2 regions of the Dactylosporangium sp. CS-033363 genome follow, and region 2 is predicted to be linked to the other one. Evidence: riboswitches for the same ligand, from Rfam matches in the RefSeq annotation. Region 2 holds a riboswitch; the other holds the start of a gene.
The links. A riboswitch is a leader RNA that binds a small molecule or an ion and turns the genes downstream of it on or off. The one in region 2 is predicted to bind cyclic di-AMP.
Positions count from the first base shown of each region.

Region 1: it holds a riboswitch for cyclic di-AMP, as region 2 does, so the genes downstream of both, ACQPZ4_RS31200 (NlpC/P60 family protein) here and ACQPZ4_RS44345 (hypothetical protein) in region 2, are expected to answer to the same signal.

Region 1 is NZ_CP192032.1:6,745,757-6,753,576, reverse strand. Features, by position in the region: gene ACQPZ4_RS31235 (methyl-accepting chemotaxis protein) at 1-290, shown strand, start outside; gene ACQPZ4_RS31230 (YggT family protein) at 317-604, shown strand; gene ACQPZ4_RS31225 (hypothetical protein) at 606-785, opposite strand; gene ACQPZ4_RS31220 (glycosyl hydrolase family 18 protein) at 877-2,763, opposite strand; gene ACQPZ4_RS31215 (VOC family protein) at 2,837-3,235, opposite strand; gene ACQPZ4_RS31210 (DUF6924 domain-containing protein) at 3,313-3,723, shown strand; gene ACQPZ4_RS31205 (GNAT family N-acetyltransferase) at 3,726-4,304, shown strand; gene ACQPZ4_RS31200 (NlpC/P60 family protein) at 4,309-5,307, opposite strand; cyclic di-AMP (ydaO/yuaA leader) riboswitch at 5,315-5,491, opposite strand; gene ACQPZ4_RS31195 (glycoside hydrolase family 18 protein) at 5,612-6,634, opposite strand; gene ACQPZ4_RS31190 (MFS transporter) at 6,806-7,820, opposite strand, start outside.
Region 2 is NZ_CP192032.1:9,621,522-9,629,341, forward strand. Features, by position in the region: gene dnaG (DNA primase) at 1-156, opposite strand, end outside; gene ACQPZ4_RS44330 (SanA/YdcF family protein) at 262-975, shown strand; gene ACQPZ4_RS44335 (polyprenyl synthetase family protein) at 1,177-2,454, shown strand; gene ACQPZ4_RS44340 (SigE family RNA polymerase sigma factor) at 2,550-3,089, shown strand; gene ACQPZ4_RS44345 (hypothetical protein) at 3,124-3,762, opposite strand; cyclic di-AMP (ydaO/yuaA leader) riboswitch at 4,004-4,146, opposite strand; gene ACQPZ4_RS44350 (diguanylate cyclase domain-containing protein) at 4,217-5,755, opposite strand; gene ACQPZ4_RS44355 (FAD-dependent monooxygenase) at 5,835-7,010, opposite strand; gene ACQPZ4_RS44360 (TetR/AcrR family transcriptional regulator C-terminal domain-containing protein) at 7,078-7,820, shown strand, end outside.

The sequences.
Region 1 (7,820 bases), 2.9 Mb from region 2:
CGCGGGCCGCGGCGGCCATCGGCGGGATCTCCACCGTGGTCACCCGGGTCGCGGAGGCGCAGCAGACGATCGCCGCGGCCGTCGAGGAGCAGACCGTCACCACGGCCGAGATCAGCCGCAACGTGGGCTCGGTGGCGGCCGGCTCGGCGGAGATCGCGTCGACCATCGCGGCGGCGTCGAAGAACGCGAGCGCCACGACGATCGAGGCGGCCGCGGCTCAGCGGGCGGCCGGCGACCTGGCCGCGATGGCCGGCGAGCTCAGCGGGATCGCGGGCTCGTTCAAGTACTGACGCACACTTGTTCTTTTGGAGGTTGTGTGGATCTCGTCCTCGACATCGTGCTCATCGCGTTGCTGGTGTTCCAGCTGCTGCTGGTCGCCCGGGCCGTGCTCGACTGGAGCGCGGTGCTGGCCGGCTCGCCCATGCCGGGTGGGGTGCGGGCCCAGGTGACCCGCGCGGTGTGGGCGGTGACCGAGCCGGTCCTCGCCCCCGTCCGCCGCGCCCTGCCCCCGCTGCGCTTCGGCGGCGTGGGCATCGACCTGGCGTTCATCATCGTCTTCCTGGGGATCATCCTGCTGCGGGCGATCCTCGGAAGGCTCTACTGAGTTACGCCGGTTCGGGAACACCCCCGTCGGGCGGCGGGTCGCCGTCGCCCGGCATCGGCTCGGCCGGGGCCGGCGGCAGCGTCTGCGGGGTGTCCGGCAGGAGCTCACCCGGGTCGTCGGGCACCGGCTCGCGCGGGTCGATCGGCGGGTACTGCTCGGGATCGAGCTCCGGTTCGGTCATGATCCCGAGTATGCCGCCCGGACGGGAGTTCCGCCGGGCGGCACACTCATGAGTGGCGTCTAGCAGGCGCCGTTGTCGGTCGTTTTTGCCGTCAGCACGCGCCGTTGTCGGTCCACACGCCCGAGCCGCCGGTGCTCGGGGTCTCGCCCTGGGTCCACCACTTGGCGGTCCACTTGTGCCCGCCGTAGCTCACCGACTGCCCGCCGGTGTACGCGGTGCTCGCGTTGTACGGCGACAGGCCCGCGCAGTTGCCGGTCCCGCCCGTCGGAGTCGGACTGGTACCACCGCAGGCGCCGTTGTCCGTCCACACGCCCGAGCCGCCGGTGCTCGGCGTCTCGCCCTGGGTCCACCACTTCGCGGTCCAGGTGTGCCCGCCGTAGGAGACCACGGCGCCGCCGCTGTAGGCGGTGCTCGCGTTCCAGGCCGGGGCCGAGCAGGTGCCGCCGGTCGGGGTCGGGCTCGCGCTCGGGCTCCTGCTCGGCGACGGGCTCGCCGAGGCACTGCGCGACGGCGAGACGGAGGCGGTCGGCGAGGTCGTCGAGCAGCCGGCCGTCGCCCCGTTGGTCGAGTTGACCACCTGGTTGAACAGGGTCGCGTTGCTGTCCAGCGCCTCGAGGGAGTACATCATCGCCCCGGCCAGGCCGTTGCAGTGCTGGTAGTCCGCCTTGGCCTGGATCGACTGGGCGTTGTCACCCGACCAGAAGGTCGAGCCGTCGTAGAAGTACGACGACTTGGTGGTCTGGTCGAAGTACGTGTACGACGGGTTGTCCACGAAGCCCGTGAGCTCCTTGTAGAACGACACGCCGGGCACGTTGCCGGACATCGCGTGGCCGGTCGCAGGACTGGCCGCCGGCTGGTACAGCCCGTGGTTCGCCCCGGCCGGCACGCCGGTCCAGCCGCGGTAGTAGAACGGGTACCCGATGGTCGCCTTGCTCGCCGGGAACCCGCCGGGTATGCCGTAGCTCGCGTCGCCGTTGACCCACGCCTTCACGGCGGAGTCGATGTTGTACTTCCCGGTGCCGGGCGCGATCACCGGGCTCGGGTCGTTCGGCGAGCCGTACAGCGGGTCCTGGAAGTTCGCCGGGCCCTGCGGCTCGAACCCGCCGTGCATGTCGTACGTCATGATGTTGGCGTAGTCGAGGTACTGCCCGACCTTGTTCGTCTCGATCATGCGGATCTTGTCCTGGCCGGCCGGTACCGCCGCGGTCAGCCACTTCTTGCCGCCGCCGAGCGCGTCGAGCTGCGCCCGGAACTCGGCCATGAGCAGCGTGTAGTTGGTCTTGTCGGCGGCGGTGTAGTGGTTGCCGGTGTGCCCGGCCGCGCCCGGGTACTCCCAGTCGATGTCGATGCCGTCGAACACGCCCGCACCGGAGCCGGCGCCGCCGTAGCCGTTGCGGACCGGCAGGTTGCCCTTGATGAACATGTCGATGCAGGAGCTCACCAGCCGCTTGCGGTTGGCGTCGGTGGAGGCGGCGTCGGAGAAGTACTTCGAGTAGGTCCAGCCGCCGATCGAGACCAGGATCTTCAGGTTCGGGTACTTGGCCTTGAGCTTCTTGAGCTGGTTGAAGTTGCCCACGAGCGGCTGGTTCCAGACGTCGGCCACCCCGTCGACGCTGATGTCGGCGCCGTAGGACTTGCCGTAGTCGGCGTACGAGTCGCCGGCGTTGTCCCCCGCGTTGGGGTTGTTCTCGTCCTGCGACGCGGGGGAGTCGTTCTCGAAGCAGCTCAGGTTCGTGGGGTTGATGTTCTCGAACGCGTACACGAGGTAGTCGAGCTTGCCTGCCATGCCGCTGGTGTCGAGGTTCTTGGGGTAGAAACCGTTGGCGTAGATGCCCCACTGCGTGAAGTAGGCGAACTTGACGCCTCCGCTGGTGGTGGCGGCCTGCGCCGTGGTGTTCAGCGTGACGGTGGTCCACGCGACGGCGGCCGTGAGCACGGTGGCCGCTATGCCGGCGAAGAGCCTGCCGGGTCTGCGCATCTCGCTCCTCCTGTACCGAGAGCACTCCCATGTAAACAGTTAAGGTTGTTAACTGTTTTCCGGGATTTTAATCTCAATCGATGCGTTGGGACAAGGGCAAGTCCTGGACGCTTCGCGAGAGGACGCAGAACTCGTTGCCCTCGGGGTCGCCGAGGATCACCCAGGAGACGTCGGGACCCTGGCCGACGTCGACCCGGCGGGCGCCCAGGCCGATCAGCCGCTCGACCTCCTCCGCCTGGGTGCTGCCGTCCGCGCGGAGGTCCAGGTGCAGCCGGTTCTTGATCGTCTTGTGCTCCGGCACGGCCACCACGTCGATCCCCGGCGCCGACCCGCCGGCCGGCCCGATGGTGATCACGAGCGGGTCGCCCGGCTCCTCCTCGATCACCTCCCAGCCGAGCACGGCACACCAGAAGGCGGCGATCCGGCGGGGGTCGTTGGCGTCGATCACGAGCACGGAGATGCGACTGGTCATGCCGCCGTTTGTACTCCAGCCGGGCCCCGGCGCGCCCCCCGCGCGGGAAAGGGGCGCGGGATGGGATGATGCCGCCCATGACGGCGCTGCCCCAGCCCCGCGATCTCACCGCGCTCGTGGTGCGGGTCGACTTCAGCGACGATGACGCCTGGGCCGAGCTCCAGACGCTCTTCGGCGAGGACCACGCCACGTACATCGGCGACCCCGCGTACGACGGGGCCACCATCGCCGACCTCATCGACATCGACGACGCCGCCGACGAGGACGACAAGGTCTACGAGCTCTTCCTCGCCGACGAGACCAGCATGACCGACGACGAGCACCCGCTGCTCGCCGTCGACCTCGCCGACGAGCCGGGCCGCTCGTTCCGGGTGCTGCCGGCCGCCTTCGCCGAGGTCGCGTCGAACCTGAGCATCGCCAACATGGACTTCGCCGACTTCGCCGAGGCCGTCGACGAGACCGGCACCTACCGCGGCCAGTCCGCGTAGCCGTGCCCGACGACCCGCCGCGGTCCGCCCTGCCGTTTCCCGACCCCGACCTCACCGACGGCACCGTCCTGCTGCGGCCCTGGCAGGAGCGGGACACGCCGCAACGGTACGCCGCGTTCTCCGACGAACTCTGCCAGCGCTTCTCGTGGCCGCACGTCGAGCCGATCACCGAGGCCCAGGTGCACGCCGCGCTCGCGGACAACGAGCGTGACCGCCTGGCCGGCGCATCGCTGAACCTGGCCGTCGTCGACCCCGCCGATCCCGCCCGCATCTGGGGCGCCGCGTCCCTGTACGACGTCGACCCCGCCCAGTCCCGCGCGTCGATCGGCTACTGGGTCGCGCCCTGGTCGCGCGGGCGCGGTGTGGCCACGCGGTCGCTGCGGTTGCTGGCGGGGTGGGGGTTCGGGGCACTGGGGGTACACCGGCTGGAATTGACCTGTGGCCCGGACAACCTCGCCTCGGCGCGGGTGGCGGAACACTGCGGGTTCGTCCGGGAGGGGCTGCTGCGCTCGCACCTCCGGTTCAAGACCGGGCGCCGCGACACGGTGGTCTTCGGCCTGCTCCCGGGCGAACTCCGCTGACCTGCTAGACCCGCCCGTATCCGTAGAGCGAGTCGATGTCGATCGGCGCCACCTTCACCACGGTCCGGCTGTTCGGCGCGTGGATGATCTGGTTGTTGCCGATGTAGATCCCGACGTGCCCGAGCCCGTTGTAGAACACCAGGTCACCGGGGGCGAGCTGACTGCGCGTGATGTGCTTGACCTTGCCCCACTGCTGGGCGGCGTTGTGCGGCAGCGTCACGCCCGCCGCCTTCCAGGCCATCATGGTCAGCCCCGAGCAGTCGAACGTGTTCGGGCCGGCGGCGCCGAAGACGTACTTCTTGCCCAGCTGCGCCCACGCGTAGTTGACGGCCTTCCCGGCGGCCCCGGAGACGGCCGGCGGCGGTCCCGGGTTCGACGTCGTGGTGGTCTTCGTCGTCTTGGCCTTGCTGGCCGCCGCGGCCTTCGCAGCCGCCTCGTCGGCCTTCTTCTGCATGTCGTCGAGCTTGGCGATGTTGCCCTCGATCTGCTTGCGCCGCGCCTCGATGTCGGTCTTCTGCCGGCTCTGCGCCGCGAGCTGCTCGTTGAGCCGCTGCTTCTCGGTGTCGAAGCCGTTCTTGGCCGCGGTGTACGTGGCGATGTCCGCCTGCTGGTTGCGCGAGATCTGCTCCAGCGTCCCGACCCGGTCGAAGAACCCGTCGGTGGACTGGGCGCCCAGCATGAGCGACCACGTGCCCAGGCTGCCGCCGCTCTTGTACGCGTTGACGGCAACCTGGTCGGCGCCCTTGCGGGCCTCGTCCATGCTCGCCTGCAGCGGCTGCAGGTCCTGCTCCAGCTTGGTGATCGAGGCCTGCGTCGCCTCCAGATCGCCATTGATCTTGTTGTAGTCCTCGACGATGAGCTCGAGGTCCCGGTTGCCCTTGTCGATCTGGGCCTGGATCTCCTCGTGCGTCGGGTCGGCGTGTGCGGCACACGCCGGAGCGACCACGGCCGCGACCGTCAGCCCGATGAGCCACGCTCGCAGCGCCGTACGTCCGATGAACACGACAGCGTCCTTCTTCCGGACCGCCTACCGGGTTAGCTGACGGGTTCGGGCGGAAAGAAGGTGCGCCCTACCGCGACCATCACGCACGGTCACGGATTCACCCCATGGGCGGCAACGACTCCCGCCCCATTGGGTCCCCGGCTCACGCGCCGAGACCTGTTCACAGGCCCGGCGTACGACTCGGCGGCGCCCGCCCGGGCCGCCCGGTTGAGCGACGAGGACCGGTCGAGCTGCACCAAACGTAACGACAACATCTCGGCAACGGAATGCCGCGGCCTCGATCTAAGCAACACTTAACGCAGACTCAAAGATCCCCGGCGAACGGCCGCGTCATGGCCCCGAGCAGGCTGTGCCGGTCGTCATCCGCGGCCAGCTGCCACGTGAACACCCCCGCGAGTCCCCGCTGCGCCGCGAACGCCGCCCGCTCCTCGATCGACAAGGCGTCCTCATAGCTCACGAACGCCCGCTTCCCGGCGTGATAGAGCCACGGCGACCGCGCAACGGGGTCCCGGTGCCGCTCCCAGGCCGGATCGGGCAGGAAGGAGTTCACGATGTCCCGATATTCAGGAGCTTCCATGGTACCGACCTGAGGCCGCCCCAGCCCCGCCCGCTCGCCGGCCTCGTCGACGAGGAATCCCCGCCCGTAGAACGGAACCCCGAGCACCAGCCGCTCCCGCGCGACCCCGGCCCGCAGGTAGTCGTCGACGGCCGTGGTGATGCCTTCGAGTGGAGCGTTGAACGTCGCGATCGGCGAGAACCCGGTCCCGAAGTCGTACGTCATGAGATTCACGAAGTCGAGCACCTTGGCCAGCTCCGCGATCTCGAAGCTCTCGGCCGGGTCATAGGCCCCGGCGGACTGCAACCGCGCGGCGGGCAACGCCGCGGTGAGGATCTTGCCGTCCCCGAGCCGCGCCCGGAGGTCCTGGGCCAGCAGCGTCGCGTTGCGTCGATCCTCGGGCCGGTGCACGACCTCGGCCGGCCCGCCGGAGACCGGAAACTCCCAGTCCAGGTCGACCCCGTCGAAGTCCTTCAGGAGCGCCAGCGTCTCGTCCACGAACGCGGCCCGCGACTGCTTCGTCAGCGCCGCGTCGGAGAAGCCGCCGGCACCCCAGCCGCCGATCGACAGTACGGTCCGGAGCCTGGGATGCGCCCGCTTGAGCCCGGCGAGCGCCTCGAGGTGCGCCGGGGCGTCCCGCGGCAGCGTGAGGTGCCCCTGCTCGATGGTCCCGAACGCGTAGAACAGATGCGTCAGCTCACCGGCCGGAATGTTCGCGATCGGGTACGCGTCAGCACTAGACGCCGGAAAATAGGCTCCCAGAACAACCATGCTTGATGTTGTACCGGATTTCAGGAAGCCGGCCACCCCGGCTGCCCCGGCGGCGGGGCGGACACCGGCCGGGTCGGATACGCCGCCGGCACGGGATACTGCTATCCCGCTGCTGCCGGCCCTCGTGTCACCACATCCTGCCACCCGGGTACGACATTTTCCCGAGCCGAGCTACCCGTGCGCGATCCGCGCCAGCGAGCGCCACAACAGCACGACGAACACCGCCGACCCCCCGAACGCGAACCAGAACGGCGCCGTCACGCCGACCTGCGTGGCCAGCGTCCCGCCGATCAGCGAGCCCACCACCAGCCCCCCGAACGTGCTGATCGTGTTGACGCTGCCCACCCGCCCCTGCAGCTGCGTCGGCACCGCGCGTTGCCGGACCGTCAGCGACGTAGTACCCCAGATGAAGGCGTGCGCCCCGAAGACGAACATGATCGCCCCCGCGAGCCAGGGTGACGTCGTCACGGCCAGGGCGAGGTGCGTCAGCGTCTCGATGATGAGGCCTGCCCGCATGATGTTGCCCAGGCTCACGCGCCGGGTCAGCCAGCCGTACATCCCGGTGCCGACCAGCCCGCCCACCGCGCCCAGCGTCGTGAACACGCCGAAGCCGGTCGGCCCGAGTCCGAGCCGCTGCTGCGCGTACAGCACGAGCACCGACCACGCCGCCCCGAACGTGAAGTTGAAGATCAGGATCGTCAGCGACAGCGTGCGCACGGCGGCGTGCCCGGCGGTCCACCGCAGCCCCTCGACGACGGCGTGCCGCACCCCCGCGGGTCGCTCGGACGCCGCGGGATCGGCCGGCAGCGCCATCCGCGACACGAGCACGACCCCGGCCACGACCAGCACACTCTCGGCGGCGAAGGGCCACGCGTGCCCCGCCGCGAACAGCAGCGCCCCGATCGGCGGCCCGACGAGGTTGTTCAGCGTGATATAGCCCGCCTGCAGCCGCGCGTTTGCAAGAACAAGATCGTCCCGTGGTACCAGCATCGGCGCGATCGTCTGCGCGGCGTTGTCGGCGAACACCTCACCCACCGTCAGCAGCCCGATCGCCACCAGCGCACCGGCGACCGGGAGATGGCCGGTGACCAGCAGCACCACCAGCGCGACGAGCACGACCCCGCGCAGCCCGTCCGCGGCCATCACGATCCGCCGCCGGTCGAGCCGGTCGGAGAGCACGCCCGCG
Region 2 (7,820 bases):
GTTGAACGAGGCCGTCTTCTCGTCGTGGAACGGACACAGCCCCTTGAGGTTGCCCCCGCCCGCCGAGCGCAGCGTGACGTGCTCCGAGATCACTTCCTCGATCGACGTGCGCTCCCGGACCAGGGCGATGTCCTCGTCCTTGATCTTGCCGGCCAACCGCCACCTCCATGCAGTCCGACGACCTACATCCTGCCTCGCGGCTACGACAATCTACGACTCGGCGGGGCATCGAAGCTTGCCGGGCCGTGCGATCCTCGCGACATGTCCACGCCCACCGAGGTGAAGGAAGCGCCGAAACCCCCGAAGCGCCGCCGGCGTCGGGCCCTATGGCGCCTGGCGATCGCCGCCGTCGCGCTCGCCGCGATCGTCCTCACGCCGACCGTGTGGGTGCGCGCGAGCTCCTCCGGCCGCATGGTCACGGTCGAGCAGGCGCCGGTGGCCGACGTGGCGATCGTCTTCGGCGCCGAGGTCGCCCCGGGCGGCCAGGACCCGATGCCGTTCCTGCGCAACCGGCTCGACAAGGCGGCCGCCCTGGTCACCGCGGGCAAGGTCAAGGCCCTGCTGATCTCCGGCGACGCGCACGGCGGCTCGGGCAACGAGGTCCGGGTGATGAGCGACTACCTCGCCCGGCACGGGGTGGAGCCGTCCCGGGTGGTGCTGGACCCCTATGGCCTCGACACCTACGACACCTGCCGGCGCGCCCACGATGTCTACGGCGTCGACCGGGCCCTCCTCGTGAGCCAGGATCTGCACTTGTACCGTGCGGTCACCCTCTGCCGCCGCGTCGGCGTCGACGCCTGGGGCGTGCCGTCGGGGTGCGAAGGCTGCCGAACCGTGACGATCTGGAAGAACCAGGCCAGAGACGTCGCCGCCGCCTGGAAGGCCGCATGGGATGCGGTGCGGTTGCGGGCACCGGCGGTACAGTCGCAGCCTGATCCTGCTCTTGCCAACGCGGTGTCGGCGCACACTCCATAGTGGACCGGCGGTCGCGACACGCCGAATTTCGGGCGACACGCACCCTTCGGGCGACTGCCGTTTTCGCCACACGGCCCGTCCCTTGCGGAATCCGGCATGCGCACCCGGCCGCCCCGGCATACTTGACCAGGTTCTCGGCGGCTTGCTTGTCGTCCTCGGCGGCTTCCTGGTCGTTCTCGGCGGCTTACTTTTTCTGCGAGGGTGGTGCGACCGCGGGTGGTCATCGTGCTGCGGACCACGGACGACGTCCTGCGCTGGGCCGGCCGCCTGGTCGACCCGCCGCTGCGCACGGCGATCGGCCGCCTGCCCGAGCCGTCCCGCGAGGTGGCCGAGCTGCAACTCGGCTGGCACCTGGGCGACGACGTCCCCGCCGCCTCCCTGCGCAGCGCCCTGACCCTGGTCTGCGCGGACGCCGTGGGCGGCGACCCCCACGACGCCGTCCCGGGCGCGGTGGCGGTCGAGCTCATGCACCACTGGTCGGCGATCAGGCGCGATCTCGTTGACGAACGCGCCGACGGTACCGCCTGGAGCGTCCTCGGCCCCGAACCCGCCTCGCTCGGCGGGGAGGCGCTGCTGGCCCTGGCCTTCGACGTGATCGCGACCGGCGACCCGACCCACCACGCGCCCGCGCGGCCGCGGCAGCGATCCGGACAGGCGGGCCCCGACCGGGCCATGCTGCGCGTACTGGGCGACACGGTGCAGGAGTTGTTGCACGGGCAGCACGCCTCGCTCGCCCTGCGCGACAGCCGGACGTCGCGCGCTTCGTCGCAGGTCGCTTCACGCGATGCGCAGGCCTCGTCGGGCGTTGCTTCACGCGGTCCGCAAGCCTCGTCGGGGGTCGCTTCACGCGACGGGCAGGCCTCGTCGGGCGTCGCTTCACGCGATGCGCAGGCCTCGTCGGAGGTCGCTTCACGCGATGCGCAAGCCTCGTCGGGGGTCACGGCGCGTGGCGCGCGGGCCTCGTCGGGGGTCACGGCGCGTGATGGGCGGGGTGAGGTCGTCGGCGAGGAGCGCACGGACCTGTTGCGCGACTGCCTGGCCATGGTCGAGCAGCGCACCGGCGCCCTGTTCGGCTGCGCCTGCGCCCTGGGCGCGGTGGCCGGCGGCGGCGACGCGGCCCAGGTCGAGCGGTTGCGGCTGTTCGGCGTACGGTTGGGCCTGGCCGTCCAGTTCATCGAGGACCTCGGCAGCCTCGGCTCCGACCTGCGCCGCCGCCGGCGCTCCCTGCCCGTGGCGGCGGCGATCGCGGCCGGCGCCGACGAACTGGCCGACCTGTTCGACACCCGCACCCGCATCGGCGACGCCGACGTGGAACGCGCCGCGAAGACGATCGAACAGTCGGGCGCCCGCGACTGGTGCCGCCGGCAGGCCGAGGAACTGCTGTCCCAGGCCCTCCTCGCGCTCGACCTCGCCTCCCCACCGGCCGCGGTGGCCGAACTGGTCTCCCTCGCCCGCCGCGCCACCGCGACTCCGCGCTGAGCGAAACGATGCCGGGCACGGCAACGCCTCGATAACGGGCGAAACGGTTCCCGGCCCGGTTGCGCCCAAGGGGGTGACAGCCGGGAGGGACCACCGTGGCGGACCCCGTCGAGGACGAGTTCCACGAGTTCGTGCGGTCGCGCCTGCCGGGCCTGCGCCGCGCGGCCTACCTGCTCTGCGGCGACTGGACCCGGGGCGACGACATCGTGCAGTGCGCGCTCACCGATGTGTACCTGCGCTGGCGCCGCGTCCGGCGGGCCGACAACGTCGACGCGTACGTGCGGCGGGTCCTCGTCCACCGCTTCATCGACGAGCGAAGGCGCGGCTGGGCGGCCCGGGTCGCCCTGGTCGACCGGCTGCCGGACCGCCCGCAGGAGGACGCCGCGCTGCAGGGCGTACCGGCCGGGCTGGACCTGCACGGCGCCCTCGCGCGGCTGCCCCGGGGCCAGCGGGCGGTCCTGGTGCTGCGCTTCTTCTACGACCTGTCGGTCGAGGACACCGCCGCCACGCTCGGATGCGCGGCCGGCACGGTCAAGAGCCAGACCTCGGCCGCGCTCGCCACGATGCGCCGCCTGCTCAACGAGGCCGACGCCGACGCCGATGCCGCGAAAGGAGCATCGGCGCCGGGGAGATGAGCACCGACGAACGGCGAGCGCGGTGGGTGGCAGGTCAGGCGATCGCGGCCACGACCTGGGCGGCGCGGTCGGCGTGCTTCTGGTACGCGCTCGGGTACGCCGACCGCTGCACCGCCTGCGCCGCCCCCGTCACGCTCATCGACTGCCAGCCGCGGATCTGGGCCAGCGCGTTGTAGAACAGCATCGCCGAGTGGGCCGGGTCCATGAGCTCCGGCACGCTGCCCCACCCCTGGCTCGCCCGCTGCTGGAACAGCCCCACCGAGTCGTGGTCGGTCGAGACCGCGTCGTGCGGGAGCTTCAGTGAGGACGGCACCGCCGGGCTGGCCACGTTGTACAGGTCGCTCTCCTGCATGGCGGTGGCGACCGCGACGACGAGGCCCTTCTCCGGCACGCCCTGCGCCCGGCCCTGCTTGACGATCGCGATGGCGTTGTTCATCTGGGTCTGGTCGAGCCCGGCGACCGGGCGCGGCGGGGCCGGGGGCGCGGGCGCGTCGGCGAGCGCGGCCCACCCGTACACCGGAGCCTCGACGACAAGCGAGGCATCAGCGGCAAAAAGCGGCGAAGCAGGCGAAGCGGTGGACGCGACCGGCGGACGGGCCGGACCGGCCGAAGGCGCCGACGCTCCGGCCGAACCGGAGGCGAGCAGCGTGGCGGACAGGACGACGGCGGACACGGCCGCCGGTTTCACGGGCTGCAGAGCCCGGCGATGTCGCGGCCGGAACTGGCGCGGCAAGGGTTTCAGCAAGGTCAATCCTCGGGAGATCTGGGCGCACGCCATCGGCACGATCCCGTGGTGCACAAAGGGATCGCGCGGCGGCAGGTGCGGCGGTCAGCGGGTGTGACGGGCCAGGATCAGGGTCCCGGCGATCACCCGTCCGAGGAGTTGACGGCGATGGCGTCGAAGAGCACGAGCTGTCTCCTTCCGGTGCCGCCTACCGGGTTAGCTGACGGGTTCGGACGGGAGGATTCGCCCTACCGTGACTCGGTCACGGATACACCCCAAGGACTGCGATGGGTCCCCGGCCCGCGACGCTGAAAGGTGCGGCGCGGCTCGACGGCGCCTGTCCGGTGTCCCCGCGATTCGGGGCGCGTCGCCCGGAGCAGACCACCCGACAGTACTGGGCGGTTTAAGGCTCGGCCAACCAGAGCAACGGGATACCACCCGGCGCACCGGAACGCTCACCGTGCGCTGTCACCCGTTCGGTCATCCCCAGGGTGTGTCGATGGCCTTTCACCTGGTACATCGCCCGGTCGGCCATCCTCAGGGCGGCGCCCGCATCCTGGCAGGTGGCATCGATCACGGCCGCCCCGACGCTGGCCCGCACGCGCAGCACGTGCCCGTCGTGCACCACCGGCGCGGCGATGGCCCGCTCGACCCGGTCGAGCAGCGCCGCGGCGTCGGTGCCGGCCAGGTCCTGGGCCAGCACCACGAACTCGTCGCCGCCCAGGCGGGCCACGGTGTCGCCGGGGCGGACCAGCCCGCAGAGCCGCTGGGCCACGGCCACGAGTACCGCGTCGCCAGCGTCGTGCCCGCGCGTGTCGTTGACGACCTTGAAGTCGTCGAGGTCGCAGAAGAGCAGCACACTGTCGCCGAGGCCGGCGTGGGCGCGGCGGATGGCGGCGGCGAGCGGCGGGGCCAGGGCGTCGCGGTTGGCCAGGCCGGTGAGCGGGTCGCGGGAGGCCCGGCGCACCAGGTCGGCCTCGGCCGCCTTGCGCCCGGTGATGTCCTGGACCTGCAGGATGCCGAAGGCGGGCGGGCCGGCCACGAGCGAGAGGGTGGTGGAGACCCAGATGACGGTACCGTCGCCGCGCACACACCGGATCTCGTAATCCCGCACCGGCGTGCCCTTGCCCGTCGTCGCCGCCGCGAACGCGAGCCGGGCCAGGTCCAGGTCGTCCGGGTGCAGCACGTCGGCGATGCGCAGCTCCAGCAGCTCCGTCTCCGAGCGGCCGAGCAGCTCGCACAGGGCGGGGTTGACGCGGGTCATCCGGGCCTGGGAGACGCCGGTGAGGCCGAGCATGCACATCCCGGTGCCCGCACCGGTGAATGCCAGCCGGAAGGCCTCCTCACTGGCCGCGAGGTGCCGCCGCTCGCGCTGCAGGGCCTCCACCAGGTTGGCGTTGTTGATCGCGATGCCGGCCTGGGCGGCGAGCATCTCCAGCAGCTCGCGTTGCAGCGGGCCGGGCCGGCGCCCGTCGGAGGGCAGGTCGACGCCGAGGATGCCGACCAGCTCGCCGCTGGGCGCGCGCAGCGGGGCGAACAGGGCGTCGAGGGGGTGCCAGCGCTCGTCCTCCGGCACCTCGTCGCCGCCGGGCACCGCATCGGGTACCCACGAATGAATGTGGGTGCTGTGCCGCTCGTGCGGCAGGTACCGCAGCTGCCCCCACACCTCCGCCCGCTCGAGGTACTCGTCCAGCTCGGCCGCCGGGTAGCGGGCCCCGAGCAGCGTCTCCCCCGCCTCCTCGGAGCCGGCCAGCGCGACCGCCTCGTAGACGCCCTCGGGGTGCAGGTAGTTGACGACGGCCACGGCGAACCCGGTGCCGTCGACCACGGCGTCCACGATCAGCTGCAGGGTCTCGGCCAGGGTGCTGCCGGTGTTGATCCGGCCGGTGATGCGGTACACGGAACGGATCGCGGCCATCGCCGTGTCCCGATCACGCTCCATCGCACGCCTACCCAGTTCCGGCCGACCTTGCACCCCTACATCGACGCATCAAACCGGATATGAAGTAAACCCTTTGGTGTCACAAGATTGCTACGGGCAGGGTCAGCGCCCCGGCCGCGCGCCGCGCCTCGCGCATCATCGCCGAGATCACGAGGTTGCGTCCAGGCATGTACGGCATCATCCGGATGCTCAGGTTCTGCATTCGGGCAGCGAGTTCGTTTTTCGGCGCGAACCCGCGCGCGGGTCCCATGGCCGCGCGTTGATTGACGTCGACGAACTCCCGCAGCTGCCGATCATATTCGCGCAGATCGCCCGAATCGGCGATGATCAGGCCCAGCAGGTACGCCCCGACGAGCGCCATCCCGCTGCCCTGGCCGGTCAGCGAGGAGGGCGCGTAGCCCGCGTCGCCGATCAGCGCGACCCGGCCGGCCGTCCAGCCCGGCATCCTGACCTGCGCGTTCGGCGCCACGTAGAGGTCCGGGGCCTGCCGCATGTGCTCCAGCAGCCGCGGCACGACCCAGCCGGACCCGGCGAACTTCTGCTCGATCTCGCGCATCCGCGCCGCGCGGTCGCGCGGGGGCATGGACCCGCCGTAGAGCAGCGTCACCTTGACCGTTTCCGAGCCGCGGTCCGTCTTGATGCTGATCACCCGGCCCGGCATCGATCGGACCAATTGCCAGCGCTCGATCCCGAGCTCATTCGGCGCGGTGAAGACCGCGCTGTTGCTGCCGAGGTGGTGGACGTACGGCTGCGGCGGTTTCGGAAATGCCAGCTCCCGGATGCGCGAATGGATGCCGTCGGCCCCGACGACGTAGTCGAACTCGCGCGCCCCGCCGGATTGCAGCGTGACGCGCACGCCGCCGCCGTGCTGTTCGAGCGATTCGACCGTATTGCCGAACATCCATTCCACGCCCGCGGGCACCCCGGCGTGCAGCAGCCGCGTGAGGTCGCCCTTCATGATCTCGATGTCGGCCGGGTCGAGCACCCCGAACCCGAGCGGCAGCGTCGCCACCCTCCGGCCGTTGGCGTCGACGAAGCTGGTGCCCTCGGTGTCGGTGCGCAGCTCCCGTGCCTGCGCCGCGACGCCCGTGCGCTCCGCGACCTCGAGCGCGACGCCGCGGATGTCCACCGCGTAGCCGCCCGGCCGGATCGCCGGCGCCCGCTCGACGACGGTGACGGAGCAGCCGCGCCGCGCCAGCCCGGCGGCGAGCGCGTTCCCGGCGATGCTCGCGCCGGAGATCAGAACCTTGGTCATGCGTACACCGTACGAACACCGGCACGCCGCGCTCCACGATGCGCGCGGGTGAGTAGGGTGTGCACTAGTGCAGCACGCTTCCGAGCCCCCGTTTCAGCGCATCGTCACGCGCATCCGGGCCGCCATCGCCGCGGGTGAACTCCGCCCCGGCGACCGCGTCCCGTCGACCCGCGAGCTGATGCGCACGTACGGCGTGGCCATGGCCACCGCGACCAAGGCGCTCACCGCGCTGCGCACCGAGGGCCTGGTCGAGCCGCACCCCGGGATCGGCACCGTGGTCGCCCGCCGCCGGCCGCAGCCGCGCGCCGTCGACGAACCCGCCCCGGTGGACCGGCTGGTCGCCACCGCGATCCGCCTGGCCGACACCGAGGGCCTGGCCGCCCTCTCCATGCGCCGCCTGGCGAGCGTGCTCGGCATGCCGACGATGACGCTGTACCGGCACGTCACCAACAAGGACGAGCTCCTTGTGCTGATGACGGACGCCGCGTTCGCCGAGGCCCCGATCCCGCCCCCGGAGCGCCTGTCCGGCTGGCGGGCGAGCCTGGCCACGTCGGCGCGGCTGCAGTGGGGCGTGTACCGCCGCCACCCGTGGGTCGCCGAGGTGATGTCGTTCACCCGTCCCCCGATGGCCGAGCACGCGATGGCGCACACGGAGTGGAACATGGCCGCGCTGGAGCGGGCCGGCGTGCCGCTCCCGCTCGCCATGCAGGCCTCGATGATGCTGGCCAACCACGTCCGCGGTACGGCCGTCAACCTCGAGTGGGAGGCCAACGCCGAGCAGGACACCGGCGTGGACAACGTGGAGTGGTT